One region of the Aeromicrobium sp. YIM 150415 genome, then DNA from elsewhere that is predicted to be linked to it. Evidence: riboswitches for the same ligand, from Rfam matches in the RefSeq annotation. Region 1 holds a riboswitch; each other region holds the start of a gene.
What was found. A riboswitch is a leader RNA that binds a small molecule or an ion and turns the genes downstream of it on or off. The one in region 1 is predicted to bind cobalamin.
Positions count from the first base shown of each region.

Region 2: another riboswitch for cobalamin. It lies ahead of JL108_RS18595 (energy-coupling factor transporter transmembrane component T); the one in region 1 lies ahead of JL108_RS16115 (fibronectin type III domain-containing protein).
Region 3: another riboswitch for cobalamin. It lies ahead of cobN (cobaltochelatase subunit CobN); the one in region 1 lies ahead of JL108_RS16115 (fibronectin type III domain-containing protein).
Region 4: another riboswitch for cobalamin. It lies ahead of JL108_RS17850 (ABC transporter substrate-binding protein); the one in region 1 lies ahead of JL108_RS16115 (fibronectin type III domain-containing protein).

Region 1 is NZ_JAERWM010000025.1:95,371-102,818, reverse strand. It holds cobalamin riboswitch at 1-129, shown strand, start outside; gene JL108_RS16120 (hypothetical protein) at 227-1,306, shown strand; cobalamin riboswitch at 1,367-1,540, shown strand; gene JL108_RS16115 (fibronectin type III domain-containing protein) at 1,597-3,822, shown strand; gene JL108_RS16110 (HNH endonuclease signature motif containing protein) at 3,883-5,097, shown strand; gene JL108_RS16105 (siderophore-interacting protein) at 5,109-5,924, opposite strand; gene JL108_RS16100 (iron-siderophore ABC transporter substrate-binding protein) at 5,928-6,914, opposite strand; gene JL108_RS16095 (iron ABC transporter permease) at 7,008-7,448, shown strand, end outside.
Region 2 is NZ_JAERWM010000033.1:19,857-27,304, forward strand. It holds gene JL108_RS18580 (response regulator transcription factor) at 6-680, opposite strand; gene JL108_RS18585 (sensor histidine kinase) at 677-1,825, opposite strand; gene JL108_RS18590 (hypothetical protein) at 2,022-2,723, shown strand; cobalamin riboswitch at 2,865-2,991, shown strand; gene JL108_RS18595 (energy-coupling factor transporter transmembrane component T) at 3,026-4,126, shown strand; gene JL108_RS18600 (ABC transporter ATP-binding protein) at 4,123-5,715, shown strand; gene JL108_RS18605 (ECF transporter S component) at 5,709-6,503, shown strand; gene JL108_RS18610 (hypothetical protein) at 6,500-7,126, shown strand; gene JL108_RS18615 (sigma-70 family RNA polymerase sigma factor) at 7,369-7,448, opposite strand, start outside.
Region 3 is NZ_JAERWM010000023.1:1,462-8,909, reverse strand. It holds gene cobN (cobaltochelatase subunit CobN) at 1-2,567, opposite strand, end outside; cobalamin riboswitch at 2,594-2,726, opposite strand; gene JL108_RS14730 (hypothetical protein) at 2,828-3,046, shown strand; gene JL108_RS14725 (hypothetical protein) at 3,069-3,323, shown strand; gene JL108_RS14720 (class I SAM-dependent methyltransferase) at 3,451-4,200, opposite strand; gene JL108_RS14715 (ABC transporter substrate-binding protein) at 4,197-5,198, opposite strand; gene JL108_RS14710 (ferredoxin) at 5,195-5,845, opposite strand; gene JL108_RS20620 (ABC transporter ATP-binding protein) at 5,827-6,636, opposite strand; gene JL108_RS14700 (iron ABC transporter permease) at 6,799-7,448, opposite strand, start outside.
Region 4 is NZ_JAERWM010000030.1:14,098-21,545, reverse strand. It holds gene JL108_RS17860 (iron ABC transporter permease) at 1-350, opposite strand, end outside; gene JL108_RS17855 (hypothetical protein) at 347-1,084, opposite strand; gene JL108_RS17850 (ABC transporter substrate-binding protein) at 1,074-2,135, opposite strand; cobalamin riboswitch at 2,191-2,369, opposite strand; gene JL108_RS17845 ((2Fe-2S)-binding protein) at 2,375-3,016, opposite strand; gene aztA (zinc ABC transporter ATP-binding protein AztA) at 3,301-3,939, opposite strand; gene aztB (zinc ABC transporter permease AztB) at 3,989-4,831, shown strand; gene JL108_RS17830 (hypothetical protein) at 4,828-5,862, shown strand; gene aztC (zinc ABC transporter substrate-binding protein AztC) at 5,856-6,755, shown strand; gene aztD (zinc metallochaperone AztD) at 6,784-7,448, shown strand, end outside.

The DNA.
Region 1 (7,448 bases):
GGACCCGAGGATACGTTTCGGGCACCGAGAGGTACGTGACAGGGGAAGCCGGTGCGAATCCGGCGCTGACCCGCAACCGTGTGTGCTTCGGCACGAGTCGGAATGCCTGCCACGGACTGTTGATTCACTCACCCGTCGCGGACTGCGGGCAGAATCCGACTGGTCCTCGATCGCAGGTCGTGGCCGGCGGGCTCGCCGTCGTGACACGACAGAACGAGGTATTTCTGTGTTCGCTCGACCTTCCTGGCTGACCCGGGCAGTACCTGCCGCGGCGGCCGTCGTCCTGGTGGCGGGAGCAGCGCCCGCCACCGCGTCACCGGCTGATGCCGGCGCCGATGCGGCGGACTGGCTGTCCACGCAGCTCTCGACCGATGCCGGCGGCAGCTTCCTCGAGACCTCCTACTGGGACGAATGGAGCACACCGCCGGCCGTCGCGTCCTATGCCGACACCGGCTTGACGATCGACGGCAACTGGGCGCTCCTGGCTGCCGGTCTGAGCGCCGAGGCCGATGACACGGCCGACTGGATCCGTGCCAACGCCAGCGCCTATTGGAACAACGGCTCCTGCGCGAACTCGACCGGCAGCGTCTATGCCGGGTCGATCGCCAAGCTGGCCGTCTTCGAGCAGGCCAATGGGGGCAGCGCCGCGGGCTACATCAGCGAGTTGGAGTGCCTCCAGGACTCCAGTGGCCGGATCCCCAACCAAGTCGACTCCAGCGATCCCTGGGATAGCGACTTCTCCAACACCTTCACCCAGTCGTTGGCCGTCGTCGCACTGAGCGAGTCGTCCTCTGTGAGTGCCGCGGATGCCGCGGACTATCTCGTCACGCAGCAGTGCAGCAGCGGCGCGTTCCGGGCAACGCTCGGCCATACGAGCACGACCTGCACGTCCGGTGTCCAGGACGTGGACTCGACGGCGATGGCGGTGCAGGCGCTCGCGGCTGCGGGCGAGTTCACGGCCGCGGTGAATGCCGTGACCTGGTTGGAGACTCAGCAGGACACGGCGGGTGGTTATTGGGAGAGCACGGCATGCAGCACCGATAGTCCGCCGGTACCGCTTCCGAACACGAACAGCACGGCCTTGGCCACCCAGGCGCAACTCGCTGCGGGCACTGACGCGAGTGACGGGCAGGCGTGGCTGGAGGGCCGGGCAGGCGTCGACGGCCGGATTCCGGGTTGCACGGCCACGAATGGGGGCCAGCCGGTGCAGAACAGTAATGATGTCCGGGCCACCACGCAGGCCGTCCCGGCGCTGCTGGACGTCACGTTGCTCGATCTCGCCTCCGGGGCGCTGGCTACTCCGTGAGGTGAGGGTCCGTCCGGTGGCGCGGTGGATAATTCCGCCACCGGACGGGTCGTCCGGCTGTTAGGCTGCGCTCGTCACGGTGTGTGGGAACCCGGTGAGACTCCGGGGCTGACGCGCAGCGGTATGGGTGACGACCAGGCCATCAGCCACTGGTCGATCGAGAGATCGACTGGGAAGGCGGCCTGGGAGGATGATCCCGAGCCCGAAGATCCAGCTGTGGCCTCGACCAGTTCGTCTCGCGTTCAGACGGCGGGCCGCGCGACTTGGCCTGCTGTGGAAAGGCCGTTGTCGTGATCTTGCGACGTGTGTTGTCCCTCATTTCCGGTGCCGCGCTGGCGCTCGGGCTGGTGTCCGTGGTGCCGCCCTCGGCGGCGGCTGAGACCGAGCCGGTGCCCAACCCCTACCCGGAACTGATCTCGGTGTGGGAGCCCTGCGCACCCGGTACCGAGGGTCCCGATACCGGTGTCACGGTGATCGTGGACTTCCAGACCCTGGCCGATCAGCAGGTGGAGGTGCGCTGCGCGCCCGGCGGTCCGCACAGCGGGTGGGCGGCATTGCTGGAGGCCGGCTTCGAGGTGACGCGCGTCGTGCCTTTCCCGGGTGCGCTCTGCACCATCGACGGTTACCCCAGGGACCGTTCTGGCGACCCGGCGATCTGTCACAGCATGCCGCCGATCGAGGCGTACTGGTCCTACTGGCACGCCAGCCCCGGCGTCCGGTGGGGCTACAGCGGAACCGGAGCCGGAGGTCACAGTGCCGCGGTCGGCAGCGTCGAGGGATGGTCGTTCTCGGCGACCGTCTCTGGCGACACCTCCCAGGAAGCCATCGCTCCCCGAGTGCCGCCGATGGACGCCCGGGGGCCGGGGCTGGTCATGCCCGAGGTGCACGAGACCTCCACCGAACAAGTCGACCTCGCCCGCCACTGGATCGAAGGCCAGCTCGAGACTGAAACGAACGTCGGGCGGCTAGCCGACTATGTCAACGCGCTCGTGGCCAGCGGAGTCGATGTCACCGATGAGCGCTTCGAACGTGTTCGCCGAGAGCTCAGCGACTTCTCGCGCATCGGCCGTTCGGTATTCGCCAGCGGCCGGCTCACCCAGCCGAACGGTGTCGCACTGGGTCGATTCGGCCCGGCGATCCGTGCCCTACAAGGCGGTGAAGCGGTCCTCAGTAATGGCGTCGATCTCGCCGAAGTGGCCCAGCGCTCGGAGATGACCGATCCGGTGACGGGTGGCGTCTGGACCGGGAGTAGTTCATTCGGCCGGCCCTCCTATAGCTCCCAGCCCGGAGCGATCGCCGGTTTCGCGGCCTTCCTTCTCTCCACTGGAGGCGAGATTCCGCAGAGTGTGACTGAAGGTCTGCTGGGCCAGCAGCGTGAGGACGGCAGCTTCCAGACGACGGTGGTCTCGCTGCAAGCCGAGATGCTCGACTCATTGCGGGAGTTGCGCGATGGTGGAGTTGCCGGGCTCGATGAAGCTATCGCGAAGGTCACCGGCTTCCTGCTGCGTGCGCAACGTGAAGATGGGTCTCTGCCGTGGGCCGTCGGTGAGGACCAGATGCCCGCCGCCGAGGTCTTCGCGGCCAACGCGACCTTCGCCGAGGCGATGGCCCAGGCCGGTCACGCGGACGCCGCCGCCCGCGCCGCGCGGCATCTTTCGCCCTTGCAGGTCACGGCTGAGTTGGCCGAGGGGACACCGGGCACCCAGCACATCGGCGCTTTCGCCGATTCGCTCGATGAACTGCGGGGCATCATCGTCACGGGGGGACAGCGTGGTGTCCCGGTCGCCACGCCGCTGGCCCTGCGAGCGCTGGCGGCAGCGCCCTGGGACGATGTCATACCGGCATCTGTGGGGAGTGCGCAGGTCAGCACCGTCCGGCCCACGGTCGCCGAACTATCGGCGCAGGTCTCGGCCGGATCCCATGAGCAGCGGGCGATCGTCCTCTACGGCACGGATGATGACCTCTCCCTCGTCGTCGACGGTGGCGAGTTCGAGGCGGGCGAGTCCGATGCGCTGAACGTCGCGCTGTCCGGTCTGGAACCGAACACGACCTATCGGGCGAAGGTTCGGGTGGCGTCGCCCAAGGGGCGGGTGGTCGACAGCGAGACCATCTCCTTCACCACCACGGAAGCCGGTTCGCCGGACGACGATGGCGGCAGTCCCGGCGATACGGGAGGCCCGGCTGCACCGCCACCGCCGGGTGGGTCGGACGATACCGGTGACAACGCCATCAACTCGCCGGCCAGACACCCCAGCGCGGGCCAGGCTGCTCCGGGGCCGAGATTGCCCGCAGCAGGGCAGCGCAATGCCGAGGGCGAATACACGGCTGAGGCGGTATGGGCCTCGGATCTGCCGGCATCGCAGCTGGTCACCAGCGAGGTGTCCGGCGCACCCACACCCACGGAACAGCTGGCAGCCTCGTCGCCGATGTCGCCCTGGTGGCCGCCTATCGGCGCGCTCGCTGTCGTGTGTCTCGTCGCCGTGGGCGTGTCGATCCACCGTCTCCGTTCGGCCTAGATTTCTCGACACGGGGAGCCACCTCTTGATGTTCGAACGCTTGTTCGATACTATAGGTGTATGAGTTCGGGGGATCTGGTGCAGCGGCTGCGGGACACCGCAGCGCTGTTGGAGGCGTTCGCCCCCTCGACGGATGCGCTACGTGCGCTGGAGGAGGCGAGCAATGCGATCGATGCCGCCAAGGCTCAACTGACCGCTGAGATGTCCGAGACCCTGGAGTATGAGGTCGAGGGGTATAGCTCGGTGAAGGCGTGGTTGCGTGGTCAGTTGCGGGTGAGCTCGCGGCGGGCGAGTGAGTTGGTCAGGTCTGGGGTGACGCTGAAGCAGATCCCCGAGGCCGCCGAGCTGGCCTCAGCGGGTGGGGTGTCACTCGAACATGTGAAGCACCTGTCGTATGCGGTCACGCATGTCGGGCCCTCGCACACGCGTGAGCTGCTTCCTGAACTTCTCGATGTTGCCTCGTCTCACGAGCCTGCCGCGTTGCGGCAGGTGGTTCGCACCCTGCGGGATGCGGTGTATCCCGATGAGTTGGATCAGGCGTGGATCGATGGCATGGCCCGTGAGGATATCCAGGTGAATCCGGTTCCTGACGGTGTTCACATCAACGGGTTCCTCAACTCGACCACCGGCGCGAAACTCACCGCCCTCCTGCAGTCGCTGTTGGCACCATCGGGTGCGGATGATCCGCGCACGAGCGCCCAGCGGCGAGTCGACGGGCTGGAACGTCTCCTCGACTCGGTCTTGGAGAGCGGCCTACCCAAAGATCAGGGGGTGCGTCCGCACCTGGCCCTGACGATCGACGCGTCGACGTTGATGGATGATGCCGGGTCTGGGGAGTTGGTGGGGTTCGGGACCATCGGCATCCGCCAGCTGCAGGAGATGATCTGCGAAGCCGACATCACCCCGGTCGCGGTCGGGGGTAAGGACGCCGTCCTCGACGTCGGCAGATCCAGCCGGTTGGCGACGCCCAGGCAACGGACTGCGGTCCTCGCCCGACAAGGACACCAATGCGCGTCCCCGGGATGTCGGGCACCGGTGGTGCATATCCATCACATCATCTGGTGGTCCCGCGGCGGACCCACCGACCTCGCGAATTTGATCGGGCTCTGTCCGAGATGCCATAGAGCGGTTCATGCCGGAGCACTCGTCATCGACCCCACGACCCACGAGTTCACCGACCGCCATGGCCGCCTCCTCCCCGGCGCCGACCCACGCCACCGCAAGCGACGAATCCCCACACACCCACCGGCTACCCGTCTTCCACGAGCCGGCTGACCGGAGTGACCTCACACCCGGGGCGGGCGCCAGTAGCTGCAGAAGTCGATTCGCTGAGAGTCCACGCCGGCGGCGAGTGCTCGCGCCCGGACATCGAGGGCGAGCGTGGAGCTGTCAACCGCATAGACATAGTCGACCTCGAGATCGAGATCACCCATCGAGTCGGACCAGTCGTTCCCCGCCGCGTGGACGGCCCACCTCTCCTTCACCATCGCAGGTGAGGTGAGTGGCCGGCGATCCCATTCCGTCGGGATATCGGCCACCACCGTCACCTCGGCGTACTCGGGAAGCTCACGCAGCGCCGCCTCGACACCCGGCAGGCCGGTCGCATCGGTCACGATCAGGGCAGCGCCCGCGTCATCGGGCCAGGAGAAGATCGCTCCCTGGTCGAGCAGGCCGACCTCTGTCCCTGGTGTCACCGCCGCGGCCCACTGCGCCGCAACCCCCTCGCGTTGCCCCTCCGGATCGCGGTGCAAGAGAAAGTCGACCTCGATCCACCAGCCCGCCTCGTCGTGCCCGACCCGGCGGGCGGTGTAGTTACGCACCGTCAGACGTTCGTCATCGGGCATCTCCCGCAACCGGACGTACCAACCGTCCGCGCCGCCCGACGGCAGATGGAGCGCGGAGCCGTCGGCGGTGAAGAACAGCCGGAACCACTGGTCCGCGCCGATCGGCGCCAGCGGGAAAGGCGCGCTCGGCTCGTCAGGGCCGAACGTCAGCCGGACGAACGAAGGCGAGACATCCTCGCGACGGAGCACCCGGGCCCGGTGAACACGCGCATCGGCGGGCTTGCGCCCGCGACCACTCGCCAACCGCTCCGCGGCCACCCGTCAGCCGACCGCGTCCGCCAGCATCGGCACCACCGACTCGAGGGCGAAGGGCACCGATAGGACCGTGTTCGCCGAGTACGACTGACGGATGTCCTCATCATCGTCGGTGAACACGATCGAGCGTCCGTCCTGGACCGCCGGGATCTGCTGGAAGAGCGGCTGATCGGTCACATCGGTCGCCGGCAGCCAGATGGGGAACACCACCAGCAGATCCGCGTCGAGCACGCCGATCTGCTCATTGGCGAGCTTCGCGGTGAAGCCCTCCGGGGTGAGCTCCTCGATGGCCGGGTTCTGCTCGAATCCCAGCCGCTCCATGAAGGCCACCCGCTCATTGCCCTGGATATAGGCACCCCAGCCCTCGGACGTGAAGGCGGCGACCGAGATGGTCTTGTCCTGGAACTCCGGATGCTCGGCGGCGGCGTCGGCGAACTGCTGCTCGACATCGGCGAGCAGCTCCTCACCCTTCTCCGGCGCACCGAGCGCCGTGGAGATCATCGTCACCTGCTCCTCCATCGAGGTGAGGAAGGACTGCTTGCCCTCGGGGATCGCCACAGTCGGCGCGATCTGCGAGAGCCGGTCGTAGCGCTCCTGCTCCCCGGAGCTCTTGACGTCGAGGATGAGGTCGGGCTTCAACGACGCGATCTGCTCGTAGGACGGCTCCAGCGTCCCGATGAGCTCGGGGGCCTCGTCGTACAGGCCGTCCGCCCACGGGCCCACGCCCTCGCCTTCGAAGCCGAGCCAGTCCGAGGCGCCGACCGGCTGGACACCGAGGGCGAGCGCCGTCTCGGCATCGCCCCAGCCGAGGGCGACGACGCGCTCCGGCGCTTCGTCGATCGTGACATCGCCGAACTCGGTGGCGACGGTCGCGGGGAAGTCATCGCCGGCCGCCCCCTTGCCCCCGGTTCCCTCGGAGTCGTCGGCGCCGCACGCGGTGAGCCCGAGCGAGAGGGCGAGTGCGGCCACGGCCGCCGTGAGTCGATAGTGCATGGGTGCGGATTCCCCTCCGATGCTGTGGTGGCTCGTCCCGGGGACTGCCCAGGAAGCGAACTCTGACGTAGGCAAGCCTAAACTCATTGCCTGATGCCTCCTTCGTCCCCTCCCGTCGCCACCGGGCGCTCATCCGTCCGAGGGCGCCGTCAGACCGTCATCGTGCTCGCGCTGCTGGTTCTGGCGGTGGCTGCGGCTGTGAGTATCGCCGTCGGTGCGGAGTCCCTGTCGGTACGTCGGGTGATCGAGGCCTTGTGGGGGTCGCCGGATGACCCGACCGCCACGACGATCGTCCGTGAGACCCGAGTGCCCCGGATGGTCGCGGCGATCGTCGTCGGCGCGGGCCTCGCCGTGGCCGGTGCGGTGATCCAGGCGTTGACCCGCAACCCGCTGGCCGACCCCGGGATCCTGGGCGTGAGTGCGGGCTCGGCCTTCACCGTCGCCCTCGGCGTGGGATTCCTCGGTGTCTCGGGCACGCTCGCCACCTTGCCCTTCGCCTTCGCCGGCGCGCTGGTGACCGCGCTCGCGGTCTTC
Region 2 (7,448 bases), on a different contig from region 1:
GGTGGTCAGTGGCCGCCGACGAGGTGGGTCTCGTAGGCGAGCACGACCAGCTGCACGCGGTCGCGGGACCGGGTCTTGGCGAGCAATCGGCTGATGTGGGTCTTGACGGTCGCCTCCGCCACGAACAGCTCACTCGCGATCTCCGAATTCGACAGGCCACGCCCCACCAGCACCAGCACCTCGCGTTCGCGATCGGTGACCTCGGCGAGCCGGTCGTCGGGGGACTCCGTGGCGCCCGCGGGGTCGGGCAGTGTCGTCGCGAAGTGGTCCAGCAGCCGTCGCGTGGTCGACGGCGCGACCACGGCGTCGCCGCGGTGCACCGCCCGGATCGCCCCGAGCAGCTCCGGCGGCGCGGCGTCCTTGAGCAGGAAGGCGGCCGCGCCGGCCTTGATCGCCGCGAAGGCGTACTCGTCCAGGTCGAAGGTCGTCAGCACGATCACCCGGGGACCGTCGGCCATCGCGGTGATGGAACGGGTCGCCTCGACCCCGTCGAGACGCGGCATCCGCACGTCCATGAGCACGACATCGCAGGAGGTCACGCCGATCAGCTGCACCGCTTCGGCCCCGTCGCCCGCCTCGCCGACCACCGTCATGTCGTCCTGGCTGTCGACGAGCATCCGGAACCCGGCCCGCACCATCTGCTGGTCGTCGACGAGGAACACGCGGATCGAATCGCTCACCAGGGAATCCTCGCATCGACCTCGTACCCGCCGCCGACGACGGGCCCGACCCGCAGCTCGCCACCGTGGGCGGCCACCCGCTCCCGCATGCCGACGAGCCCGTGCCCGCCGCCGTCGTCGGCCGCGCTGGCCCCGCGGCCGTCATCGCGGACCGTCAGGTTCAGCACGTCACCGTCGCGGCGCAGCGTGACGGTCGTGGTCACCTGGGGTCCGGCGTGCTTGCGGACATTCGTGAGCGACTCCTGGAGGAGGCGATAGGCCGTGAGCGCGACACCCGGCGGGACGCCGGCCAGGTCCGCCGAGATCTCGGTGTCGAGCCGCATCGACGCGGCGGCCTCCTCGAGGAGAGCCGGGACATCGGCGAGGTCGGGCTGCGGGGCGGTGCCGGTTCCATTCTCGCGCAGCAGACCGAGCAGCGACCGCATCTCGGTCAACGCCTGCCGTCCCGTGCTCGCGATGGTCTCCAGCGCGTCGACCGCCGTCTCGGGGCGGGCGGACGCGGCGTAGCGTGCACCGTCGGCCTGCACGATGATGACCGACAGCCCGTGGGCCACGACATCGTGCATCTCGCGGGCGATGCGGTTGCGCTCACCCTGCGCCGCCAGTTGCGCGCGCTGGTCGGCCTCCCGGGCTACCCTCTCGCTGCGTTCGATCAGCGAGTTCACGTACGCCTCGCGGGTGTGCCCGAGCAGTCCGAGGACCCATGCCACGACCACGATGAGGCCGATGCCGAAGGCCTGGGAGGCGACCAGGCTCGTGCTGTAGGAGGGGGTGCCGTAGGACGGCATCCAGTCGATCGCGGCGACGACGGCGGCGATGAGGCTGAGGACCAATACCGGGATGCTCCATCGCAGCCCCCGCCATCGCGCCACCGAGTACACGGCGATGGGGAAGGCCAGCTGCCCGGGGAGCGTGGTGTCGTAGAGGAGCACCTGCGCGGCGTGCGTGACATAGACCGCGGCGAAGACCGCCACCGGGTGCGAGCGCCGCCAGAACAACGGGGCGATCTGTGCCGCGGTCAGCACCGCTGTGCCCGGGCTGATGCCGACGGCCGCGAGCGGCGCGACGGCGAGCAGCGCACAGGTCAGCGCGATATCGAACCACTGCCTGCCGCGCGGGCTGAGGCGGAACGGTGCCCTGTCCATCGGATCGACGGTAGCCGAATGCGCGAGTCCGCAGATCCGTCCAGGGGTGGATCTTTACCTCATAAAGGTGCTTTTTTGTCTGGAATATCAGACGATCATCCGAAAACAGCCGTTGTGGCGGCCGATGCCGCGCGCGATGCGCCGCTATCTGCTTCCATGAGGTCCAAGGAGTGGCAGACGATCGGAGGAGATCATCGTGGGCGCCACCACCCCGCCGGGGTACGAGGACCTGGAACGCGATCTACGAGAGCGTGGGCTCGACGCCTCGGCGAGCTGGCCGGCCGACGTGCTGGCGAGCCTGGTCGCGAGCGACGCGATGAGCTTCGTCGAGCTCGCCCTCGAGCACGTCCTGGCCGATGCCCTCCGCGACTCCGAGCCGAGGGCCCGGGACCGCGAGCCCTGTGACGTCCGGGGCGCGGTCTTCGCGCACCGGCTGGACGGCACGATCTACGCGACGCTCGCCGAGGCGCTCTCCGCGCTCGCCTGGGCCGGTGATCCGGGCGTGGAGCGATGGCACGTGCTGCTCGCCGAGGTCGACCACGATGCAGCGGACATCCTGCGCTGCCGGATGCTGGCCGCCCCCTCGGCGGACTCCGATACCGCCGTGGAGTGGCTGGTGGCGCATCCGGACTGGTACTCGCTCGGCTGGGGATCGAGCAACTGGCCACCGATGGACGTCGTCGCGGTGCATGCCGATGTGTGCTCGATGGCCACCTATGAGGCGCTCGAACAGGCGATCTTGGAGTTCCTGCCCGCGGTCGAGGAGCCGGCGTGCCGAGGTTTCGGACAGTACGAGCTCCTCGCGGCGCTCGGCGACGGTCATCTCTCGAGCCTGGCGCGCGACCGCCTGGTGGAGCTGCACCATCGATTCGCCGAGATGCCGGTGGCGCGAACCTGAGTCGATGCGGCAGACTGTCGATGCGGCGGCGCGAGCGACGCCCGAGACCGTTCGCGCCGCCGTCTCGCCCTAGGGCCCTCAGCGCTCGGCGTTCCGTGGCGTGACGATGCTCGCGGTGCCGTCCGCCCCGATGCCACCTTCTATACTCGTGGAGTCCACGCCAGTGGACACCTGTTCGTCGCGGGGAAGCCGGTCGGAGTCCGGCACTGTCGCGCAACCGTAGGCCTTCGGGCGAGTCGGGAGACCGGGCGGGCGGGTCCATCACGACACACTGTCGCGTCTCGCAGTGGGGGGTCAGGACCATGGTCGTCACTGCCAGCCCCACGCAGCGTCGGCAGCGCCGCGCCCGCGATCTGCATCCGGGCGCCTGGTGGATCTGGGCACTCGGCCTGGCCGCCGCCGCGTCCGCCACCACCAATCCCGTCGTCCTGGTCCTCGTGATCGCGGTGGCCTGCCTGGTCGTCGCCAGCCGACGTGGCGACGCCCCCTGGGCCCGTGCCTTCCGCTTCTATCTGTGGTTCGGTGCGGTCATCGTGGTCGTGCGCGTGCTGTACCGGCTGGTGTTCGGCGGCGGATCGGTCGCCGGCGACACGGTACTGGTCCACCTGCCCGAGGTCCCTCTTCCCGATGTCATCTCGGGCATCAGGCTGCTGGGCGATGTCACCTCCACGGCCGTGCTCGCCGGACTCTACGACGGCCTGCGGCTCGCGGCGGTCGTCATCTGCGTCGGCGCGGCCAACGCCCTCGCCAATCCCAAGCGGCTGCTGGCCTCGGTGCCGCCCGCGCTGTACGAGGTGGGGACGGCGCTGGCCGTCACGATGTCGGTGTTCCCGCAGCTCGCCGAGAGCGTGCAGCGGGTCCACCGGGCGCGTCGTCTGCGCGGTGAGCCCGGCAAGGGGGTCGGGGCGCTGCGGCGGCTGGTCGTCCCGGTGCTGGAGGACGCGCTGGAGCGGTCGATGACGCTGGCCGCGGGCATGGACGCCCGCGGATACGGTCGTGCCGGCACCGCATCGGTGCGGGCTCGCGCCGTGACCGGCGGGTTCCTGCTCGCCGGCCTGTTCGGTCTGTGCGTCGGCACCTATGCCTTCCTCGACCAGACGGCGCCGAGATGGCTCTCCTGGCCGGTGCTCGCCGTCGGCGTCGGCTGTGCCGTGATCGGCTTCCTGCGCGCGGGCGAGCGGGTGCAGCGCACGCGGTATCGCCCGGACCGTTGGCGGAGCGCGGAGCTGGTGACCGCGTCCTGCGGTCTCGTCGCCGCTGTCGGCATGAGGATCGTCGATCCGGCTGCCGCCTTCCCGTCGCTCACGACGGCGCCCGATGTCTCGATCATGGCGCTGGCCGCGGTGCTCGTGGCGGCGGTGCCGGCCTTCGCGACCCCGGAGCCACGGCGGGCGGTCCGATGATCGACGTCACCGGTGTCACCTTCGCCTACGACGGCGTGCCCCTCCCGGTCCTCGTCGGGGTCGACCTGACGATCGGCGAGGGCGAGCTCGCCCTGGTCGCCGGCCGCACGGGATCGGGGAAGTCGACGCTGCTCGGCGTCTTCAACGGGCTGGTCCCGCACTTCACCGGCGGGACGCTGAGCGGGGACGTCCGGATCGACGGCGCATCGGTCCTCGGACGGCCTCCGCGCGAGCTGGCCGATCTCGTCGGCTACGTGCCGCAGGATCCGCTGGACGGCTTCGTGACCGACACCGTCGAGGAGGAGCTCGCCTACGGCATGGAGCAGCTGGGGCTGGCGCCGTCGACGATGCGGCGCCGCGTCGAGGAGACCCTCGACCTGCTCGGGCTGGCGGACCTGCGCGACCGCGCGCTGCGCACGCTCTCCGGCGGACAGCAGCAGCGGGTCGCGATCGGCTCGGTCCTGACGATGCACCCGCGCGTCCTGGTGCTCGACGAGCCGACCTCCGCGCTGGACCCTACGGCCGCCGAGGACGTGCTCGCCACCATCGCCCGGCTGGTCGACGACCTCGCGCTGACCGTGGTGGTCGCGGAGCACCGGATGGAGAGGGTCATCCCCTTCGCCGACCAGCTCGTCGTGGTCGAGAACGGCACGGTCCGCAGCGGGCATCCGGCGGAGCTGTTGCGCGACTCGCCGGTCGCCCCGCCGATCGTGGATCTCGGGCGGCTCGCCGGCTGGGACCCCCTGCCGCTCTCGGTGCGCGAGGCGCGCAAGCGGGTGCGCAGCGAGCCCTTCGTGCTCACGGAGCCCGAACCGCGACCGGCGCCGAACGGGCCGGTGGAGCTGACCGCTCGCGACATCACCGTCGCCTACGGCCCGGTCGTCGCCGTCGACGCGGTGGACCTGGAGGTGCGCGGCGGCGAGGTCTGCGTGCTGATGGGCCGCAACGGGTCCGGGAAGTCGTCACTGCTGTGGGCATTGCAGGGCACCGGTCGCCGGGACGCGGGCAGCGTCGCGATCGGCCCGGACGGGACCGACCCGATGAGCGTCCCCGCCGACGAGGCGCGGATGCTCGTCGGTCTCGTGCCGCAGACCGCGAGCGACCTGCTCTATCTCGAGGACGTCGCCGAGGAGTGCGCCGCCGCCGATCAGCAGGCGGGTGAGCCGCCCGGCACCTGCCGGGAGCTGCTCGACCGGCTCGCCCCGGGCATCGACGGCACCCGCCATCCGCGTGACCTCTCCGAGGGGCAGCGTCTCGCGCTCGTGCTGGCGATCGTCCTCACCGCCCGGCCCCGGGTGCTCGCACTCGATGAACCCACCCGGGGCCTGGACTACCCGGCCAAGGCCGAGCTCTCGCGGGTGCTTCGCGAGCTCGCCGATGACGGTCACGCAGTGGTGCTGTCGACCCACGATGTCGAATTCGTCGCGCAGGTCGCCGACACGGTGGCGGTGCTGGCGGACGGTCAGGTGGTGTCGGCGGGCCCGGTCCGTGACGTGCTGGCGGAATCGCCCGCGTTCGCGCCACAGGTCGCCAAGGTGCTCGGACCGCAGTGGCTGACCGTGGCGCAGGTGGAGCGGACGCGATGGTGAGCCCCGCCGTGCCCGTCGGTCGCCGGTCCGCGGCGGTCCTGGCACTCGCCTCCCTCGCCGGGATCGTCATGTTCTGCTGGCCGCTGATCATGCAGCCGGCCGATGACGCGACCCGCGTCGACCAGCCCTTCCTGCTCATGGCGCTGTTGCCGATCGTCGCGCTGGTCGTGCTCGCGGAGCTGTCCGAGGGCGGTATCGACTCGCGCGCGCTGGCGATCCTCGGCGTGCTGACGGCCGTCAACGCCGCGCTGCGCACCCTCGGGGCCGGGACCGCCGGTATCGAGCTGGTGTTCTTCCTGCTGATCCTGGCCGGCCGGGTCTTTGGCCCGGGCTTCGGCTTCGTCTTCGGATGCACGACGGTGTTCGCCTCGGCGCTGTTGACGGCCGGTGTGGGACCGTGGCTGCCGTTCCAGATGATGTGCTCGGCGTGGATCGGCATGGGGGCGGGGCTGCTGCCACGCCGCGTCGCCGGGAAGGCCGAGATCGCGATGCTCGTGGTCTACGGCGTGGTCTGCGCCTATCTCTTCGGCCTGCTCATGAACCTGTCCACCTGGCCCTTCGCGATCGGCATCGACTCGGGGTCGTTGTCCTTCGTGCCGGGGGACCCGCTGCTGGAGAACCTCCGCCGCTTCGGGGTCTTCTTCCTGCTGACCTCCACCGGCTGGGACACCGGGCGGGCGATCACCAATACCGTGCTGATCGTCGTCCTCGGGCCCGCCCTCCTGCTCACCTTGCGCCGGGCGGCCCGCCGGGCGCGCATCATCCCCGTCGAAAGGAACTCCCTATGAAGCGACTGCTCGCAGCCGCCGCCCTCGTCCTGCCCGGCCTCGTCGCCGTCGCCGCGCCGGCCTCGGCACACGGCGAGTGCGAGGATCCGGCCGATATCCCGATCCTCGTCGACTACGGCTCGCTCGAGGCGGAGCAGCAGGTCGTGTGCGCGCAGGACGCGGCCCAGATGACGGCGCTCGCCGCGATCACCGGTGCCGGGCTGGAGCTGGAAGGCACGACCGAGTACGGCGACAGCGTGGTGTGCCGGGTCGAGGGTCGCCCCGGCGCTGATGTCGAGTCCTGCGACTCGATGCCGGCCGGCGACAGCTTCTGGGGCTTCTACGTCGGCTCGGACGGTGCATGGGAGTTCGCTCAGCAGGGCGTGGACCAGCAGATCCTCGCCGAGGGCGACTTCGTCGCGCTGGCCTATGGCGACGGCACGGCGGCACCGGCCACCGCGCCCGATGAGGAACTGCGCCAGCAGGCGCAGGAGGCGGGCGGTGAGTCCACGCCCGCCGACGATGCCGCGGCCGAGGACGCCGAGGACGAGGGCAGCAACACCGGCCTCATCGCCGGCTCGATCGTGGTGCTCCTGGTCGTCGTGGCCGCGGTCGTGATCGTGCTGCGCCGCCGCCGCGCCTAGCAGCCTGATACCCGTGGTCCAGGCGCCGTCCCTCGGTGCCGCTCTCCGGGGGCCGACGGAGGATGTGATTCCGTGGTTGCCCTGACTACCACGAAGACACATCCTTCGTTTGCGCCCGACGGAGGATGTGCTTCTGCGGTTGCCCCAGCAGCCCCGGAATCACATCCTCCGTGTCCCGAATCTCGCGAGCAGGGTGTGCGCGTCGACCCCTTCCCCGCCTGCGGCGTCCCGGAGGGCGGCGATCAGAAGCTGGTTGTCACCGGGTCGATACCCGTGCCGGCGAGTTGAACGTCGCCGCTGGGCGGCTCACCGATGGTCACGG
Region 3 (7,448 bases), on a different contig from region 1:
TCGCCGCTCGTGCGCATCGCCGACGTGCCCCACACCGACAAGCCGACCGAGGTGGGGTACTCCCCCGTCTCGTCGAGGTGGCGCTGGACCAGCGAGTCGGCCATCGCCACGCCGGTCTCGTAGGCGAGTCGCGAGGGCACGGCGCGCGGGTCGACGGTGTAGAAATTGCGCCCGGTCGGCAGCACGTTGACGAGACCGCGCAGCGGCGATCCCGACGGGCCGGCGGGGATGAATCCACCGTCGAGGGCGTGCAGAACCGCGTCGAGCTCGTCGGTGGTCTTGGCCAGCCGCGGCACGACCTGCGTGGCGGCGAACTCCAGCACGCGCACCACCTCGGGATCATCGTGCAGTCCGGTGGCCGCCGAGGCGTCCCAGCCCGCCTCCTCCATCGCGAGGACGAGCTCACGGGCGCGTTGCTCGATCTCGTCGACGGCCCCCAGCTCGTCGGCACCTTCCTTCAGCCCGAGTGCGGCACGGAGCCCGGGGACAGCACCGGTCTCACCGCCCCAGACCTGTGAGGCGCGCAGGATGGCCAGCACGAGATTGACACGCGCTTCGCCGTCGGGGGCCTGGCCGAGCACGTGCAGACCGTCGCGGATCTGCGCGTCCTTGACCTCGCACAGCCAGCCGTCAACGTGCAGCAGGAAGTCGTCGAACTCCTCGTCCCCGGGGCGCTCGTCGAGGCCGAGGTCGCGGTGCATCTCCGCGGCGTGCATGAGGGTCCAGATCTCGGCGCGGATGGCCGGCAGCTTGGCGGGGTCCATCGCCTGGATATTGGCGTACTCGTCGAGCAGCTGCTCCAGCCGGGCGATATCGCCATAGGACTCGGCGCGCGCCATCGGCGGGATCAGATGGTCGACGATCGTGGCGTGCGCGCGGCGCTTGGCCTGCGCGCCCTCACCGGGATCGTTGACGAGGAAGGGGTAGATGAGCGGCATGCTGCCGATCGCGGCATCCGTGGCGCACGAGGCCGAGAGGGCGGCGTTCTTGCCCGGCAGCCACTCCATCGACCCGTGCTTGCCCAGGTGGACCACCGCGTGCGCACCGAAGCCGCGCTCGAGCCAGCGGTAGGCGGCGAGATAGTGGTGGCTCGGCGCGAGATCGGGGTCGTGGTAGATCGCGACCGGGTTCTCGCCGAAGCCGCGGGGCGGCTGGATGAGGATGACGATATTGCCGCTGGTGATCGTGGCCAGCACGATCTCCTGACGATCGTTGACGAAGAGCGTGCCCGGTGCGGCACCCCACGCCTCGGTGACCTCGTCGACCAGTTCGGCAGGCAGGTCGGCGATCCACTGCTCATAGTCGGCGGCCGGGATGCGCACGTGGCTCTCGGTGAGCTGACCCGAGGTCAACCACTCCTCGTCCTGCCCACCGGCGTCGATGAGCGCGTGGATCAGCGTGTCGCCGGCCTCCGTGTCATCGTCCATGTCGAGCACGCGGCTGATGGTCGGGTCGTCGCCCAGGTCGTAGCCCGCATCGCGCAGACGACGCAGCAACCGCACCGTCGAGACCGGGGTGTCGAGGCCGACGGCGTTGCCGACCCGGCTGTGCTTGGTCGGGTAGGCCGACAGCATGAGGGCGAGCTTGCGCTCCGCCGGCGGGGTGCGGCGCAGGCGCGCGTGGTTGACGGCGATCCCGGCGACGCGGCGGCAGCGCTCCTCATCGGCGACGTAGCGCGGCAGGCCGTCGGCGTCGATCTCCTTGAAGGAGAACGGCGCGGTGATGATGCGGCCGTCGAACTCGGGGATGGCGACCTGGTTGGCCGAGTCCAGCGGGGTCACGCCGTCGTCATTGGCCTCCCATTCGGCGCGGCTGGAGGTGAGGCACAGGCCCTGCAGGACCGGGATGTCGAGGGCGGCGATGCGCTCGACATCCCAGGTCTCGTCGTCGCCGCCCGCGCTCACGGCGCCGGGCACCTGGCCACCCGCCGCGAGGACGGTCACGATGAGCGCATCGAGGGTGCCGAGCGCCGCATAGAGGTCATCGGGGGCCGAACGCAGCGAGGAGGAGAAGACCGGACTGCCCACGGCCTCGCCGGTGGCGTCGATCGCATCGGCGAGCACATGGGCGAACTCCGTATTGCCGCTCGCCTCGTGCGCGCGGTAGTAGAGGATGCCGATGCGTGGGAGATCCGCGGGGCGCTCGGGGCGCTCGCTCCACCCCCACGTCGGCAGGACGGCGGGCGGCTCGAAGCCCTCGCCGGTCAGCAGGATCGTGTCGGAGAGGAAGGCGTGGAGCTGGGCGAGGTTGGCCGGACCGCCCTCGGCGAGATAGCGATGCGCCTCGGCGGCCACACCCATCGGGACGGTGGAGTGCTCCATGAGCTCGGCGCTCGGCTGCTGCTCGCCGCCGAGGACGACGATCGGGACGGTGGCCTCGCGCACCGCCGTCGGCACGTCGTCGGGCGATCCGAGGATGCGGGCGAGGACGAGATCGGCCTCGTCCACGAGCGCCGCGATCTGCTCGTCGGTCAACCGCACCGGGTTGGCGAAGCGGTAGTCGGCACCGCTCGCGCGCGCGGAGAGCAGATCGGTGTCGGATGTGGACAGCAACGCGATGCGCGTCATGCTTCCTCCTCGGGGTTCTCGCCCCTATCAGTCGGAATCGTCGCGTTCAGTGTCTGGCTCGGCCTCGCGGACGATGCCCGCGCGGCCTCACAGTGGCGGAACCGCCCCGGTCTCGCACCGGGTTCCTGAGATCGCGTCGACGTGAGTGCGCCCAGCGTATCCGGGCAGCGCGCGCCCCGGTCCGAGGGGCGGCCCGCGTGCTGAGCGAGGGTGTGGATAACGATCTCGACACGACGTAGAATGCAATTAATGTTGCATTCGTGAGGATCACGGCCAGCGCACGACGGCACGGCATCGCCGATGAGGACATCCTTCACGCCCTTCGTCACCTCCTTCGGGTCTATGAGGGCAGAGACGAGGTCCTGTTGGTGATCGGCACCGCCCGCGATGGTCGGATCATCGAGGTGGGGATCGCGGACCCCGACCTCGATCCGCGAGTGGTTCACGCGATGCGAGCACGGCCGAAGTTCTGGCCCTGAGACGACCGAAGGGAGCATGACCATGACGGCACGGATACGGCTCAGTGACCAGGAAGCCCTCGACAGGATCGAGGAGATCGATCCTGCCACCGCCCCGATGCGCGATATCTCGGCGACGGAACCGATCAGAGCAGCGGTCGCGAGCCGCGCCGCAGCCGAGCGAGCGGTCACCGATGCAGTGCACGATGCCCGGGCCCGAGGCGTCACCTGGGTGGAGATCGCCGCCGCTCTCGGCGTCAGCCATCAGGGCGCCCGCCAACGGTACGGAACTCGCTGATCCCCTCCTGGGATCTGTGGGCGGTGGATTATCACGCACCGCCGCACCTTGAGTGCGGGATGGCTCACCGCTCGGGGCCGGTCAATGGTCGGGCGCGGTCTCGTCGTCGCGCGGCAAGGCGGAGGCGTCAACCGCGCACGGCGTAGGTGACGTAGTCGTCGTAGAGCTGCCAGGCGGTGCCGACCTCGGCGAAGCCGGCCTGCGACAGCGCCGCGAGCCGGAAGTCGATCGCGGTCGACGGCGTCGCGTCTCGGCCCGCGAACCGGCGGTCGCGCTCGGCGACGCGCTCCGCGTGGCCGAGGCGCTCGCTCAGCGAACCCCACCATCGGTCCCAGCTCTGCGCGCCGGCGGCGAAGGCCTCCTCCTGGGTGCGACGATCGTGGTCGGCGGCCCAGCGCGCGATGTGCGGCGAGCGTCCGTCGAATCGGAAGTGGTCGCCGTCGAGGAAGACCCCTCCCGGTCGCAGGACCTCGGCAACCTCCGCGAAGAGGCGGACGAGGTCAGCAGGCCACAGCCAGTGCAGCGCCGTCGTCGACACGGCGCCGGCGAAGCCCTCCTCCGCCATGGCCCCCCGCCACTCGCCGGTCAGATCGGCGTCCACGATCCGCACCCGATCGCCATAGGGCGCCAGGTACTCCGCCGCCAGGTCCAGGAGCACCGGATCGTAGTCGACCGCCACGACCCGGGAGTTCGGCACCGCGTCGAGGACGCGGGCGGCCAGCGAACCCGGCCCGCAGGCCAGGTCGAGGACGGTCATCGGCTCGTCGCCCGCGACCTGCCGCAGCACATCGACCATGACGGCGAACCGCTGCTCGCGTTCGGCGATGTAGGCGGCCTGCTGGTCGTCCCAGTGCCGCACGAGATCGGCGGCGGTCATCCGACGAGCCCCAGATCCCGCAGCCCCTCGGCGATCTGCTCGATGCCGTCGACATTGCGGATCGAGGGATCCATCGTCGTCCCTCCGAGGATGATGTAGCGACGCTCCTTGACCGCCGTCAGCCGGCTCGCCACCGGATCGGACTCCAGGAAGGCGATCTTGGCCTCCGCGCTGTCACCGTCGTCGCCACGCTCCAGGTCGGCGAGCACCAGCACATCGGGGTCGCGGTCGAGGATCGACTCCCAGCCGATCTCGGGCCACAGCTGACGCTGATCCTCAAAGGCATTGGTCGCGCCGACCGCACGGGTCATCAGGCCCGGCGCCCCGCAGCATCCGGCCATATACGGGGTGCGCGTCGAGGAGTACCACCACGCGAGCGAGACATCCTCCGCACCGAGGTCCTCGGTCGCCGCCTCCGCTCGGTCGCGCAGCTCGGTCGTCAACTCGTCGCCGGCATCCTGGACATCGAAGAGCTCGGCGACATCGGCGATCTCGTCGTACAGGTCGTCGAGGCTGAGCTCGCTGGTCTGCTCGGCGTCCTGGCCGCCGCACTCGCTCGGCGACTGATACGTCGGTACGCCCAGCTCGTCGAACCGCTCCTGATCTCCGATCCCCTCGGAGGTGAAGGTGTACGCGAAGGTCGAGTAGACGAGATCGGGTTCGACGTCGAGCACGCGCTCCAGCGCGGGGAACTCCTCGTCGAACTTGTCGACCTTCTCGAAGTCCTCCTTGACGTCCTCGATGACCTGGGAGTCCGACACCCCCACGGCCTCGATCCGATCAGCGAGTCCGAGGCTCAGCACGAGCTCGGTCGCCGGTTGATTGATGACCACGGCGCGCTCGACCGGGGACTCGATCGTGACCTCGCGATCGCAGTTCTCCACCACGATCGGGTAGCCCTCGGCGGAGGTGCCGGCATCGGTCGTGTCAGTGGTCGAGCCGCAGGCGGCGAGCAGGCCGAGGGCGCTGACGCCCGCGACGAAGGATCGGGTTCTCATGAGGTGGTCCTTTCGGAGATGATGCGCGGTCGGCGCAGGCGGTCGACGGGGCGGCCGTCGATGAGGTGCTGGTCGACGAGCTCGCCGACATCGGCCCCCGTGACGGGCCCGTACCAGGTGTCGTCGGGGTGCACCGCCACGACCGGCGCGTGATTACAAGGGAAGAGACAGCCCGTCTGGGTGACGAGTACGTCCTCGTCGCCCAGCTCGCGCTCGTGCAGCGCGGTGCTGAGGGCTTCGGCGGTGGTCGCGGCACCGGATGCGGAACAGCGCGGGCCACGGCACACGAGCAGATGATGGCGGAAGCCCGGAACGTCCTCCCAGGCGGACGACCGCAACGGCGCCTCGCGCCCGGTGACCGCGGAGGCGACCACCTCGACCCGGACTCCGGGATGCTCGCGCACCCAGTGCGCCGCCACGCGGCGCAACCAGGAACGGGCCGGGGCGGCACCGGCGGCGGGCAGCCGGACGAGTCGCACGTGAGCGACCCCGTCGTCGGCCAGCCGGCTCAACTCATCGACCAACGAGGGCTCTCCTCGCTGGAGATAGGCGACCGACGCGCCGGTGACCTCCGCGAGTTCGGCCAGGGCCGAGTGGTCGTTCACCGCGTCGACCGCCATCGCGACGATCACGACGGACGCCGGCATGCGTGCTCACCTCCCGCGACCCACACGATCGTGCGGCGCTGAGCCACCGGATGCGTCTCGACGACGGCCTCGACACCGTAGACGTCGCGGATCAACTCCGCGGTGAGGACATCGTCGGTGGCACCGTGAGCGACGATGTGCCCGCCTTGCATGACGATCAACTCGTCGCAGTAGGCCGCCGCCAGGTCGAGATCGTGCAGCGCGGCGATCGCGGTCGGCGCGGTCTCGCGGACCGTGCGCAGGAAGGCGATCTGGTGGCCGAGGTCGAGGTGATTGGTGGGCTCGTCGAGCAGGAGTACCTCGGGTTCCTGGGCGAGCGCCCTCGCGAGCTGGACGCGTTGCCGTTCACCGCCGGAGAGCGTCGCCCACCGCCGGTCCCCGAGGGCGGTGACCCGGCCCCGATGCATCGCCCGCTCGATCGTCTCCGCGTCGTCGTGCACGGCACCGGGCCAACGGCTGCGGTGCGGGATGCGGCCGAGCTCCACGACATCGCGGGCCGTGAGATCCAGTCCCGTCTCGGCATGCTGTTCCAGCAGCGCCACTCGGCGGGCCCGCTCCCTGGATCGCAGGCTCGTCAGGGCCTCACCGTCGAGTGTCACGAGGCCGCTCGACGGCTGGTTGACGCCCGCGAGCAGATGCAGCAGCGAGGTCTTGCCGGAGCCGTTCGGGCCGATGATCCCGGTGAACAGACCGGGTTTGAAAGTCACGTCGATGCCATCGAGGATCGTCGTGCCGCCCGCGATCCACGTGACCCCTTGGGCCGTCAGACTGCCCATCGTCCGCTCGCTCATGCCGCCACCGCCTCGAAAAAGCACACAGTAGGACGCCGGCGGCATGAGATAGAGCCCAACCGTCGCTCGCTCCGCTCGCTCATGCCGCCACCGCCTCAAAGAAAAGAACGCTAGGACGACGGCGGCATGAGATAGAGCCCAACCTTCGCTCGCTCCGCTCGCTCATGACCGGGCTCCTCTCCACAGCAGATAGCCGAACAGGGGCGCTCCCACCAGGGCGGTGACGACACCGACCGGCAGCTCCTGACCGGGAACGATCGAACGGGCGATGAGATCCGCCCACACCAGCAGCACCGCTCCTCCGAGGGCGCTCGCCGGCAACAGGATGGTGTGCCGGGGCCCGAGGACGAGGCGCATGACGTGCGGCACCACGAGGCCGACGAAGCCGATCGCGCCGCTGAAGGCGACGAGCGAGGCGGTCACGAGTGCCGTACCGGTAAGGGCGATCCACCGGAACACCGGCACGCTCACCCCCAACGCGCTCGCGGCGACCTCGCCGAAGGCGAAGGCATCGAGCGTGGACGAGAAGGACCAGAGCACGATCACGGTCAGCACCGCGACGACCAGCAGGAAGATCGCGGCTCCCCAGCGCACCCCCGCGACCGAGCCCAGCGTCCAGCTGAGGACACGACGCGCGGCATCGTGCTGGTCGCTCACGACGACGGTGAACGAGGTGTACGCCGCACAAACCTGACCGACGGCGACACCCGCGAGGACGGTCCGGGCCGGCGTGAGCCGGCCACTGCGTCCTGCCGCGACGATCAGCACCACGACGAGCGCCATGAGCGCACCGGCGAAGGCCCCGACCGTCA
Region 4 (7,448 bases), on a different contig from region 1:
GCGGTCGCCCCGACACTCGCCCCCGAGGAGATGCCCAGCAGATAAGGGTCGGCCAATGGGTTGCGCACCAGGGTCTGGATCATCGCTCCGGCGAGCGCGAGGCCGGCACCGACGATGGCGGCCAGCAGGACGCGAGGGGTGCGGATGTCCCAGACGATGGTCGAGGCCACCGAGGAGCCGGACTCGCCGGAGAGGCGGTCGGCGAAGACACCGGCGATCTCGTCGACCGGGACCTCGGTCGCTCCGAACCCCGTCGCGAGCACCATGCTGAGCGGCAACGCCAGGAGCAGGCACAGGACGATCGTCCGGCGCCGCCACACACGAGCGCCCACCCCGACTGTCGTGGTCATCGGGCTAGCTCTTCGAGTCGCTCGCGCCAGCGCACGCGGTCGTCCGCCGGATCCACCCGTGAGCATCCGGGGCAGAACCGGTGTCCGTCCCCCAGGTGAATCAGACAGCAGGTGTCCCGACGATAGGTCCATGCGCCATCGCAGGTCCGTGGCTCGACGGCCAGCGACACCAGCCAGGGTCCGGCGAGCAGTCGCTCTCCGTGTTGGCGCACGACCTCGGCATCGCTCGCGATCCGGTGCGCCGCGCCGAGGGCCCCGGCACACGACGCACCGACATTGCCCCACAGCACCCGTTCGGTGAGCGCGAAGGTCTCCCGGATCGCCTCGACGAGCGGATGGATCACAGTCGCCAGCGATGTCACGAGCTCATCGGCGTGAAGCGGCGTCGTCCGGGTGACGCTGTAGCGCACGCCCGTCGTACGGCCGGCGCGAACGAGCACCTCCACCTCGACATCCGCCAGGCGAGGGACCGGATGCCCGAGCGCCCAGCCCACGAGCACCGGCCCCATCACCCGCGAGGCGAGACCCTGCAGGGCACACGAGGCTCCGACGACCGCAGAGCGCGCACTGATGCCGTCGGCGTAGTCGCGGGCGATCGACGGCCAGGCACGGGAGTCGGCCAACGAGCGCAGTGGTGTCCACGCGCCAGGATCTCTCTCCCTCATCCCGAGCTCGATCCGCTGGCCCGGCAACGCCTGCCGGGCCAGCACGATCCAGCTCGGGTCAGCGGCCATAACCGGCGAAGCGGCCCTCGATGCCCGACTCGGGCGTGAGGCCCAGGTCGTCGAAGGAGGTGCGCAGCGCCTCGGCCGCCTCGATATTGGGATGTCCGCTGGTGAAGAGGGCGAGCGGGAGGACAACGATGCGGTCCTCCGCCACGGCAGGAAGGTCGCGCAGCGCGGGCTGTTGGCGGATGGTGTCGATCTTCGTCGCGACCTCGTTCTCATCGCCGCTGCGGTAGTCGAGCACCACGATCACATCGGGCTGACGGCTGGCGACAGCCTCCCAGCTGGCTCGGAACCAGGTGGTGTCCTCGTCGGCAAAGACATTCTCGCCTCCGGCGGCATCGATGATGCCCTGCGGCGGGCCGTTGTGGCCCGACGTGTAGAGGTCATCGGTGCCGCTGTCGAAGAGGAGGACCTTCGGCGCGGCGTCAGGACGCGGTGCGTCCTCCAGGGCACCGAGTCGCTCATCGAGATCCTCGATGGCCTCGGAGGCCTCGTCCTCGTGTCCGGTCAGCGCGCCGTAGTTCTCCAGATCGGTCCGCACCGCCGTCCACGGATCCATCGTCCCGAGGGCCGAGGAGGTGTCATCGGGGTCCTGCCGGCAGCTGTCGGAGATCACATAGGTGTCGATATCTCGCTCGGCGGCGACCTCCTCGGTGACACCGGAGGATCCCGCGAACAGGCCGCTGTACGAACCGATCAGCAGGTCGGGGGTCTGGGCGACGATGGCCTCGAGCGAGATCGGCGATTCGAGGCGCGGCACGTCCTCGATACCGGAGCCGTACAGCTCGGTCATGATCTCGTCGTTGTCGGGGTTGAGGGCCACTGCGGCGAGCTGGTCGACGGCGCCGACCCGCAGCAGCGTGCCGATATTCGCCGAGTTGCTCGTCGCGACGATCCGCTCGACGGGGGCCGCGTAGGTCTTCTCGATATCGCAGTTGGTGAGTGAGACGCCGTCGGTGTCGTCGCTCGCGGAGTCGCCCGAGGCGTCGGCTCCGCAGCCGGCGAGCAGGAGTGCCGCCGCGGCGGCAGCGAGGGTGGGAAGGGTACGGACGACCATGACAGGTCCCTTTCGTCCGAGGCTCAAACGCGAAGCCTGCAACTGGATGGATCACACACGCGAACGTGCGACCAGCAGGTCTTCGGACTCGGGATCAATCAGACGGAGCGCCTTCCCGGACAATCGTCCAGTGGCATCAAGCTCCGCCCGTCACCCTCACCGCTGCGCGTCAGTCCCGGACTCACACCGGGTTCCCTGGCTCAAACGAGCACGACTGGCGCTCGCACTCTAGCAGCGGCTCAACGGGCGGCGAGCACGCAGTCGCCGCAATAGCCGCCACCGGGCAACCGGTAGTACAGGCAGCACGAGGCGCGGACGAAGCCGCCGTCGACCGTGCCGGTGCCGCGCAGCGGGCCCTCGGAGAGGCTGCCCAGGGCGGCCCCGGTGGCCCGGTCGGCATCGGCGGCGCCCAGACGGCGCAGCATCGTCACGGCTCCGAAGACCGCTGAGGCGATATTGCCGTCGAGGATGGTGCGCGAGACGGAGTAGTCGGCTCCGATGCGCTCAGCGAGGGGGCCGACGACCTCGGTGGTCACCTCGTCGAGCGTGCGCGGCTCGCCGGGCTCGACCGCGATCGGCCAGGGCCCGGAGTCGACGGGGCGCCAGCGGGTCGTCGACAGGTCGATGCGCGGCGCCAGCACCCCTGCCGCGAGCGATCCGAGCACCGGGGAGACGAGACGTGCGAACAGTCCGAGGGACATGATCGAGGCGGCGACCCGGTCCTCGACGTCCGCGCGAGCGCGCTCGGCGAGAGCGTCGCGGGTGTGGGCGACGCGCTCGGCAAGGACCTCGCCGTGGAGCTGGTCCAGCGTCAGCCAGCCCTCACCCACCGTCCCGCGCTCGACCGCGAAGTACGGGCCGAGTCCGGCGAGCGGGTCCATGCCCGCAGGCTACGCGAACGTGGTTTCGCTCCAGCGACCTCCACTACTCGACCACCGAGGCGAGGGATCGGTGGTTGAGTAGGAAGCTCGTTCAGCGAGCGACCGTATCGAAACCCACCCCAGCCCAAACCTGGCCTCGCTCCAGCGCGGCTACGCCCCCGATGCGCTGGCTCCACGGCGTCGGCCGCGGACGGCCTTGGGCTACTCGACCACCAAGGACCCAGATCGGTGATCGAGTAACGACGGCGAGCGCAGCGACACCGCTCCACCTGGACGTGGCATCGCTAGTGGACCGTCGAGGGGTGGCGGTGGAGGCGGCCGTCAACGAGGGTGACGACCTGATCGCTCGCCTCCGCGGCCTCGGCATCGTGCGTGGCCTGGACCACGACCCGGCCGGAGGCCGCGACCCGGCGCAGCACATCGCTCAGCTCTCGCCGTACCCCGATGTCGAGCCCCGACATCGGCTCGTCGAGGACCATCACCGGGGCGTCGCAGACGATCGCCCGGGCCACGAGGCTCCGCTGGACCTGTCCGCCGGAGAGCTCATCGAGCCGTCGCCGCGCGAGATGGGCGATGCCGAGATCGTCCATCGCGCTCTCCACCGCCCGGCGATCATCACGGCTCACCCGGCGCCACGGGCCACGCCGTTGCCAGGCTCCCATCGTCACGACATCGCGCACCGTGAGGGGCAGGCGTGGATCGATGTGCGTGCGCTGCGGGACATAGGCCACCCCGCCGGGAGGACGGCTGACGGTGCCTCGCGCCGGGGGCCTGATCCCCGCCATGACATCGAGCAACGTCGTCTTGCCCGAGCCGTTCGAGCCGCGCAGCGCCGTCACCCGCCCGGCAGCGAAACACCAGGTCACGCCCCGCAACACCTCGTGCCGCCCGTAGCCCGCGTGCACCTCACACACGTCGATCATCCGACCCCCTAATAAGAATGGTTCTCATTGCATTGTAGAGTCCTCGCCGATGAACCTTCTGACCGACCCCTTCGCCGTGAGCTTCGTCACCCGCGCCGCGATCGCGGGACTCCTCGTCGCCGTCGCCTGCGCCTGCGCCGGCACCTGGGTGGTGCTGCGCGGCATGGCCTTCCTCGGCGACGCGATGTCCCACGGGATGCTCCCCGGCGTCGCGCTCGCGTCCCTGGCCGGTGTGAGTCTCAGCCTCGGCGCGGGGATCGCCGCCGCCCTCATGGCCCTGGGGGTATCGGCGCTGCAACGGAACCGCCGCCTCGGAACCGACACCACCATCGGCCTGCTGTTCGTCGGGATGCTCGCGGCCGGCGTGATCATCGTCTCCGCCTCGGGCTCGTTCGCCGTCGACATCACCGCCTTCCTCTTCGGCGAGGTACTCGCCGTGCAACAGGGCGATCTCGTGACGCTGGCGGTGACGACAGCGGTCATCGTCGCGATGACCGCTCTCGGCCACCGAGCCTTCCTGGTCAGCGCCCTCGACCGCCGGATCGCCCGCACCAGCGGGCTGCGTCCCGAGATCGCCCAGCTCGCGCTGCTGACCATGCTGACCCTCGCGATCGTCGCCACGTTCAGCATCGTCGGAACGCTGCTGGTCTTCGGCATGCTCATCGCGCCTCCCGCCGCGGCGGTGCTGTGGACCTCCCGCGTATCCCTCGCCATCGCCCTCGCGGCCGCGCTCGGCGCCGTGGCCGTCGTCGTCGGGCTGCTCGTCTCCTGGCACGCGGGCACGGCGGCGGGAGCCACGATCACCGCCTGCGCCGTCGCGATCTTCGTCCTGGCACTCGGACTGCGCTCCGTCGTGCCCTCCACTGCCCGCACCCTCGAAAGGACCGCATGAGACCCCTTCGCCCCCTCCTCGCCGTCACCAGCATCGTCCTGGTCGCCGCCTGCTCGTCCTCCGGTGACGACGACACCGCCGGGGACCAGCACGGCCACGGGCACGTCGAGGGCGCCGTCGAGGAGGCCGAGGCACAGCACCGGCTCGTGGTCGCCGATGGCGAACGAGCCTCGGTCATCGATCTCCTCGACGGCAGCGCCGAGACCTTCGACCTGCCTGCCGACTCCGTGCAGACCGATGGGCGCTTCGTCTTCGGAAGCAAGGACGGCACGGCGACGGTGCTCGACGCGGGCAGCTGGACCTGGCCGCACGGCGACCACAACCACTACTACCGCCAGGACGCCGCACAGCTCGGCGACACCGAGCTGGCCGACGGCACGATCGTCGGCGCGTTCGGCTCCGACACGCTCGCCATCGATGCAGACGGCGCGGTCACGACCGTCGACCGCGACGCCCTGGAGGACGGTGAGCTGACGACAGCCGCGGACGACGACATCGACAGCTCCTGTGACGACCCCGACGGTGCCGTGCGGACCGGCGAGCAGCTCGTCATCGCGTGCGCCGACGGCGTCCTCGTGACGGAGGACGGCGAGAACGATCTCGTGCCCTATCCCGGTGAGGAGCGGGCCCGCGAGCTCGGTCAGCGCCCCCGCGCCACCGAGCTCGCCGCGGTTCTCGGCGATGAGGTCGCGGTGCTCGATCTCGGCGGCCGGACCTGGACGACCATGGAGTCCCCCTCGCCCCTCGCGGCGGTCGCGCTCGGCGCCGACCTCGGCGTGCTCGTGCTCGGCGAGGACGGCACGCTGCGGCACTACGACGCCACGGGCGAGCAGGTGGCCGAGCGCCCCCTCCTGGAGAATCCGGACCTCGAGAACCCGCCGTCCCTCGTCGCCGACACGTCACGGGCCTATGTGAACGATGCCGAGGCCTCGGTCGTCCACGAGATCGACTACGCCGACAGTCTGCGCATCGCCCGCGGGATCCAGACCGGCGACGTCACCCCGCTCCACCTGGTGGAGACGGGATGGTGACCCGGCGGCTGGCCGCGCTCGCCGGCGGCATCGCCCTGTCGGCGGCCGCACTCACCGCCTGCTCGGGTGGCCCGTCCGACGGAGGTGTCGTCGTCACGACCAATATCCTCGGCGATGTCGTGCAGGAGGTGGCCGGCGGCGATGTCGAGGTCACCGTGCTCATGCCGGCCGGGGCCGACCCGCACTCCTTCGAGATCTCCGCCCAGCAGGCGGCCGCCGTCGAGAACGCCGACCTCGTGGTCAGCAACGGACTCGGCCTCGAGGAGGGCGTCCAACACGTCGTCGACGCCGCCGAGGCCGACGGCGTGCCGGTGCTCGCCGTCGGCGACCTCGTCGACCCCCTGGAATATCGCGAGGGAGCCTCCGCGGGCCAGCTCGATCCGCACTTCTGGACCGATCCCGCCCGCATGAGCCTCGCGGTCGAGCACGTGACCGAGGCACTGGAGGAGCACGCGGGCATAGAGCCCGGCGAGGGGGCCGTGGCCTACCTCGACGAGCTCACCGACCTGGATCGGCACATGAGGGAGGCCTTCGACGCGATACCGGCCGATCGCCGCAGTCTGGTCACGAATCACCACGTCCTCGGCTACCTCGCCGACCGCTACGACTTCGAGGTCGTCGGCGCCGTGATCCCGAGCGGCACCACGCTCGCGTCGCCCAGCGCCGCCGACCTCGACTCCCTCGCCACCGCGATCACCGAGAACGGCGTGCCCGCGGTCTTCGCCGACTCGTCGCAACCGGACCGTCTCGCGCAGGTACTCGCCGACACGGCAGGCATCGACGTGCAGGTGGTCTCGCTGTACTCCGAGTCGCTCACCGCCGACGGCGAGGCGGCCACCTACCTGGGGATGATGCGCGCCAATACCGATGCCATCGCCTCCGCACTGTCCTGACACACCCACCCATTGAAGGAGAACACCCATGACCAGACGACACGCGATCCTGCCACTCGCGCTCGCCGCGACGCTGACGCTCGCCGCCTGCGGCAGCGACTCGGAGTCTGACGAGGCCGGCGACCACGGACACGACCACGGCAGCGGATCCATCGACCATCCGGTCGCCGTCACCTATGACGGCGGCGTCCTGCTGCTCGACGGAGAGACCCTGGAGGTAGAGAAGGACATCGAGCTCGACGGCTTCAACCGCCTCAACCCCGCCGGCACCGATGACCACATCCTGGTCTCGACCTCCGAGGGATTCCAGGTCCTCGACGCGACCGCGGGCGAGCTCACCGACCTGGTGTTCGAGGCCGATACGCCCGGCCACGTGGTCCGGCACGCGGACAAGGCCGTGCTGTTCGCCGACGGCACCGGCGAGATCACGGTCTTCGATCCACACGGCCTCGACCACGGCGAGATGCCCGAGACCGAGACCTACTCGACTCCCGAGGCGCACCACGGCGTCGCGATCGTGCTGGAGAACGGCGACCTGCTGACCTCCCTCGGCGACAGCGAGACCCGCGTGGGCGCGCGGGTGGTCGACGCCGACGGCGAGGAGGTCGCCCGCTCCGAGGAGTGCCCGGGGGTGCACGGCGAGGCGACGGCACGCGACGAGGTCGTCGTGATCGGCTGCGAGGACGGCCTGCT